2 regions of the Spirillospora sp. NPDC052242 genome follow, and region 1 is predicted to be linked to the other one. Evidence: predicted binding sites of a transcription regulator. Region 1 holds the regulator's gene; the other holds the start of a gene.
The links. Region 1 encodes HrcA, which represses chaperone genes, less so after heat shock. Its sites were predicted from a motif close to TTGGCACTCTCNNNNNGAGAGTGCCAA; they were not measured.

Region 1 (3,258 bases):
GGATGTGGATGCCGTTCTCCACGCCCGCCGGGATCTTGACCTTGACGGTGCGCCGGGTGCGGACGCGCCCGTCCCCGGAGCACTCGGTGCACGGTGTGCGGATCACCGAGCCGAAGCCGCCGCACGCCGGGCAGGGCCGGGCCGTCATGACCTGGCCCAGGAACGAGCGCTGCACCTGCTGCACCTCGCCGCGCCCGTGGCAGGTGTCGCAGGTCTCCGGGTGGGTGCCGGGCGCGCAGCCCGTCGCCTCGCACGCCGAGCAGGCCACCGCGGTGTCCACGGTCAGCTCCCGGGTGGTGCCGAACGCGGTCTCCGACAGGTCGAGCTCGACCCGTAGCGTCGCGTTCCGCCCGCGCCGCGCCCGCGACCGGGGGCCGCGCGACGTCGACGTCCCGAAGAACGCGTCCATGATGTCGCTGAACGGGAACCCCGCGCCGCCGAACCCGCCGGCGCCGCCCCCGCCGCCGGGCGCGAACGGGTCCGCGCCCAGGTCGTACATCTCCCGCTTCTTCGGGTCGGAGAGCACCTCGTACGCCTGGGTGATCTCCTTGAACTTCTCCTGGGTCTCCGGGTCGGGGTTGACGTCCGGGTGGAGTTCCCGCGCGAGCCGGCGGTAGGCCTTCTTGACCTCGTCGGCGCTCGCGTTCCGGCCGACCCCTAGAGTCGCGTAGTAGTCGTTGGCCACTTACGACCCCGCCAGGATCTGTCCCACGTAGCGTGCCACTGCCCGTACCGCTCCCATCGTGCTGGGGTAATCCATGCGTGTAGGCCCGAGCACTCCCAGCCGGGCCAGCGTGAGGTCGCCGACGCCGTAGTCGGCGGCGACGACCGAGGTCGATCGGAGCCCCAATTCGGGGTTCTCGGTGCCGATCCGCACCGTAACAGTAGAGGAGTCGCCGGACTCGCCGAGCAGCCGCATCAGCACGACCTGCTCCTCCAGCGCGACCAGCACCTCCCGCAGGCTCTGCGAGAAGTCCACCGCGGCCAGGTTCGCCGCGCCGGCGAAAACGATCTTCTCCTCGTGCCGTTCGACGAGCGTCTCCAGCAGCACCGACAGCACCGCGGCCGCCACCGGCCGCTCGTCCGGCCCCACCTTGTCCGGCAGGTCCGCGACGGCCGTCGGCACCTCGCCGAGCCCGAGCCCGTCCAGGCACGTGTTGAGCAACGCCCGCAGGTGCCCGATCGATTCCTCGGAGATCTCGGCGGGCGTCTCGATGACCCGCTGCTCCACCCGTCCCGTGTCGGTGATCAGGACGAGCAGCAGCCGGCTCTCGGCCACCCGCACCAGCTCGACGTGCCGCACCGTCGACCGCGTCAGCGACGGGTACTGCACCACCGCGACCTGCCGGGTCAGCTGCGCGAGCAGCTTCACCGTCCGGCCGACGACGTCGTCGAGGTCGTACGCGCCGGACAGGAACGTCTCGATCGCCCGCCGCTCGGGCGCCGACAGCGGCTTGATCGTCGACAGCCGGTCGACGAACAGCCGGTACCCCTTGTCGGTGGGGACGCGGCCCGCGCTCGTGTGCGGCTGCGCGATGTACCCCTGCTCCTCCAGAACCGCCATGTCGTTGCGGATCGTGGCGGGGGACACGCCGAGGTTGTGCCGGTCCGCCAAGGCCTTGGAACCCACGGGTTCGTTCGTGGACACGAAGTCCTCGACGATGGCGCGCAGGACCGCGAGTTTCCGGTCGTCCAGCACGTTGTCACCTCCCTCGTGCGCTGCCACTGGCCCCCCGATCATCCGGTGCCGTCCGGCCCCGTGCCGCTGGCACTCCTTACTCCTGAGTGCCAAGTGTACGACCCGCGGGCGCCCTTCTGGAGGGTCCCGGCCCCGGCGGCGGCGCGATCCTATCCGGATCGGGCGCCACGCCGAGCGACCGGGGACGACACCGCCCGCGGCCGCCGTCCGGTTAATCTGCGGACCTGTGCGGAGTAAGGACTACGGCAACGACGTGCTGTCCGGCGACTGGCGCAGGCCCCGCAAGGGCCTCGTCCCGGAGATCCCGGCCGAACCGGGGCTGGTCGCCGAGGACCCGGACAGCGGATTCTGCGGCGCCGTCGTGGCCTGCGACAAGTTCGGCGTCACCCTCGAGGACCGCTTCGGCAAGCGCCGCGTGTTCCCGCTCACCAAGGCGGGCTTCCTGATCGACGGCGCCCCGGTCACGCTCGTCCGTCCCGAGGCGGCCCCGCGCCGCCCCGCGCGCTCGGCGTCCGGCTCCGTCGCCGTCCGGGGCCTGCGCGCGCAGGTCGCAAAGGAGAGCCGCATCTACGTCGAGGGCGTGCACGACGCCGAACTGGTCGAGAAGATCTGGGGCCACGACCTCCGCGTCGAGGGCGTCGTCGTCGAGTACCTGGAGGGCGTGGACGACCTCCCCGCGATCGTCGACGAGTTCGGCCCCGCCGAAGGCCGCCGCCTCGGCGTCCTCGTCGACCACCTCGTCGAGGGCTCCAAGGAGAGCCGCATCGCCGCGCGCGTCTCGTCCCCGCACGTCCTGATCGCCGGCCACCCGTTCGTCGACGTCTGGGAGGCCGTCAAGCCCGCCGCCGTCGGCATCCCCGCCTGGCCCCGCGTCCCCCGCGGCGTCCCGTGGAAGGAGGGCGTCCTGGACGCCCTCGGCTGGGCCCCCGACGTGGGCGCCGCCTGGAAGCGCATCCTCGCCTCCGTGACCACCTACACCGACCTAGAACCCGCCCTCCTGGGCCGCGTAGAAGAACTGATCGACTTCGTGACCGCCCCCTAACCCCCCACACCCGACACCCCCGGAACGCCCCGCACCGCAGCAGAGCCACCACAAGCACAAGACGGCCCCCAAGGCGCTCAGCGCGGCGCCGCCCCTCGGAGCCGGGCCACCACGCGGGCCGCGGCACCACAGTCACCGCCGGGGGGCGGGTTGTCCGGGCGGCCGGAGGGCGCGCAGCGCCCGGAGGCCGACCGGGTTTCGCTCAGCACAGGTCTCGGACGACCGCGTCGGCCAGGAGGCGGCCCCGGCGGGTGAGGACGGCGCGGCCTTCGGCGTAGGGGGCCCGTTCGAGGAGGCCGTCGGTGATGAGGCGGCGGACGGCGGCGTCGTCGAGGAGGGCGGTGGGGCAGCCGTCGGCGAGGCGGAGTTCGAGCATGATGCGTTCGACGCGGCGGTCGTCGGCGTCGAGGATCTCGCGGGCGTGGGCGGGGGTGACGCCCTCGGCGAGGCGGGACGCGTAGGCGGCGGGGTGCTTGACGTTCCACCAGCGGGTGCCGCCGACGTGGCTGTGCGCGCC
Region 2 (3,258 bases), on a different contig from region 1:
TTGACGGGAAATTCCCGATTCGACGGCACTCATCACAAATGCAGGTATGTGGCCTGTTCTGCCCGGCGGCCCGGACGGGCGCGCCGTGGGGCGCCGTGTCCGTACATCTCGCCCAACATCGGCAGTTCCCGAGCCTCCGCCGGACGCCCGCGGCCGGGCCCGCGCGCGCCCCGCGCGGGCCCGCGACCGCCCGTCGCCGCCGCCGCGGAAGGCATTCGACGCCTCCGCCCCACCCGTTCCTGAACAACCCTTGGTGTTTCCCCGGGCGTTGATCTGTCCGCGCCGATTCACGGGCCCCGTTACCGCCTTGCCGCGCGTCCCGCGGTCCCCTGGGGAACGCAATGCCGGAAAGCGCCGATGATTTGCGCCGCCATGGTGCGCCGCCGGGGCGCGCTTGGGCCGCCCGGGGTCCCCGGAAGATCTTTGGAATCGATTCCCGGCCGCCGCCCGGTCCGGGCGGGTCAGCGCCCTTCCGGCCCCGCGGACGACCCGGTTGGCACCCCCGCCAGCGGACGGACGAGCAGCGCCACCGGGTCCCGCCCGACCCGCGTCACCACGACCGTCAGCTCCGCGCCGCCCCGCCGCCGGCGCCCGCCGAACCCCAGGTCGCGCCGCAGCCTGTCCACGTCCACGGCCGACCCGCGCTTCTTGACCGTCAGCACCCCGACGTCCCGCCGCCGCAGCTCCGCGCGCAGCCGCTTCACCGAGAACGGCAGCACGTCCTCGATCGCGTACCCGGACGCGAACGGCGTCGCGTGCGCCTCGTCCGACGTCACGTACGCGATGCGCGGGTCCGCGAGCCCGCCGCCGACCCGCTCCGCGACCTCCGCCACCAGGTGCGCCCGGATGACCGCGCCGTCCGGCTCGTACAGGTAGCGGCCCCACCCGCGGACGTCCGGGTCGCCGAGCCCGCGCGGCGTCAGCGAGCCCGCCACCGCGCCGTCCCCGGCCAGCAGCGTCGCGCGCCGCGGGACGCCGCTCGCGAGCCCGCCGAGCCACAGCGCGGCCTCCTTCACGTCGCCGCCCACCGAGATCCACTCGGCCTCCGCGCCCGCCGGCACCGCCTCGTGCGGGACGCCCGGCGCGACCTTCACGCACGCGCCGCCCGTCCGTCCGGCCAGGTCGAGGACGGCGTCGAGCGGCGGCTCGTACGCGCGCGGGTCGAACACCCGGCCGCGCGCCGTGCGGCGCCCGGGATCGGCGAACACGGCCGTGTACCCCGCCGGGTCCTGCTCGACCGCGTCGCCCACCCGGACGGACGCGCGATCGGCGACGCCGAGCGCGTCCACGTTCGCCTGCGCGACCTCCGCCGTCAGGGGGTCGAGTTCCACGCCGTCCCCGATGAGGCCCGCGCGCGCACGGGCGATCAGGTCGGCGCCGATGCCGCACCCCAGTTCCAGCACACGCGCGCCCGCCAGCCGGTCCGCGAACCGTCCGGCCCGGTACGCGGCCACGCTCGCCCTCGTCGACTGTTCGAGCCCGGCCTCGGTGAAGTACATCCGCTCGGCGTCCGCGCCGAACTTGGCCTTCGCCCGTTCCCGCAGCCGCGCCTGCGTCAGCGCCGCCGCCACCAGGTCGGGGTCGTGCGCCTCCCGCAGCCGCGCGGCCGTCGCGAGCAGCCCGTCCCCGCCCACGTCCGCGCCCGTCGCCGCCGCGAGGACGTCCTGGCCGGAGGGGGTCCGCAGGCGGCGGAACGCGACGGGGTCCATAGGGTGAAGTTAGCGCTCCGTGAACGCCGCGGAACCGTTGCCGGACGCTCGCCGCGGACGTTCGCGTTCGTGTTGACGAGCCACCGGGCACGGCATAGTTTCATGTCTGGCACTCTCCACGCTAGAGTGCCAACACAGCGACAAGGTCGGTCTGGCACCCGCGACGGCAGGCCGGTCCAGGGTCGCCTCTCTCTGTCACAGTTGCCGGTCGGCCGACCATGGCCGGCCGAGGACCTATCGAAGGGGAGGTCAGATCGTGACGACCGCCACCAAGGTCACTCTCAAGCCGCTCGAGGACCGCATCGTCGTCCAGCCGCTCGAGGCCGAGACCACCACCGCGTCGGGCCTGGTGATTCCCGACACCGCCAAGGAGAAGCCCCAGGAGGGCACCGTTGTCGCGGTCGGCCCCGGCCGCGTCGACGACAAGGGCGACCGCGTCCCCGTCGACGTCAAGGTCGGCGAGGTCGTGCTCTACAGCAAGTACGGCGGCACCGAGGTCAAGTACAACAACGAGGAGTACCTCGTGCTCTCGGCCCGCGACGTGCTCGCGGTCATCGAGAAGTAATCAGCGAGACGTGATGCGCCCGCCCCGGTCCGCGCCGACTTCGGCGGGGCCGGGGCGGACCGCGTGAAAGAGGAGAATCCGCATGGCGAAGATCCTGGAGTTCAACGAGGACGCTCGCCGGGCTCTTGAGCGCGGCGTCAACGCTCTCGCTGACGCCGTCAAGGTGACGATCGGCCCGCGCGGCCGCAACGTCGTCATCGACAAGAAGTTCGGCGCGCCGACGATCACCAACGACGGCGTCACCATCGCCCGCGAGGTGGAGCTGGAGGACCCCTACGAGAACCTGGGGGCCCAGCTCGCCAAGGAAGTGGCGACCAAGACCAACGACATCGCGGGCGACGGCACCACCACGGCGACCGTCCTCGCGCAGGCGCTGGTCCGGGAGGGCACCCGCAACGTCGCCGCCGGCGCGTCGCCGCTCTCCCTCAAGCGCGGCATGGACGCCGCCGCCCAGTTCGTGTCCGACCAGCTCCTGAAGGCGTCCCGCGAGGTCGCCACCAAGGAGGAGATCGCGCACGTCGCGACCATCTCCGCGCAGGACCCGCAGATCGGCGAGCTGATCGCCGAGGCGTTCGACAAGGTCGGCAAGGACGGCGTCATCACCGTCGAGGAGGCCCACACCATGGGCCTCGAGCTGGAGTTCACCGAGGGCCTCCAGTTCGACAAGGGCTACCTGTCCCCGCACATGGTCACCGACCCCGAGCGCATGGAGGCCGTCCTGGAGGACGCCTACGTGCTCATCGTGGACGGCAAGATCTCCAACGTGCAGGAGTTCCTGCCGCTGGCGGAGAAGGTCGCCCAGACCAAGAAGCCGCTGCTGGTCGTCGCCGAGGACGTCGAGGGCGAGGCCCTCGCGCTGCTCGTCGCCAACAAGATCCGCGGCACCTTCACCTCCGTCGCCGTCAAGGCGCCGGGCTTCGGTGACCGCCGCAAGGCGATGCTGGGCGACATGGCCACCCTGACCGGCGGCCAGGTCGTGTCCGA

Region 2: groES (co-chaperone GroES) is a predicted target of HrcA. The motif match lies at 1,816-1,842, and genes of this name have one in related genera.

What each region holds. Positions count from the first base shown of each region.
Region 1 is NZ_JBFAUZ010000006.1:170,712-173,969, reverse strand. It holds gene dnaJ (molecular chaperone DnaJ) at 1-685, opposite strand, end outside; gene hrcA (heat-inducible transcriptional repressor HrcA) at 686-1,699, opposite strand; gene AB0L25_RS07200 (DUF3097 domain-containing protein) at 1,926-2,741, shown strand; gene hemW (radical SAM family heme chaperone HemW) at 2,944-3,258, opposite strand, start outside.
Region 2 is NZ_JBFAUZ010000008.1:18,307-21,564, reverse strand. It holds gene AB0L25_RS08500 (class I SAM-dependent methyltransferase) at 462-1,709, opposite strand; gene groES (co-chaperone GroES) at 1,966-2,274, shown strand; gene groL (chaperonin GroEL) at 2,357-3,258, shown strand, end outside.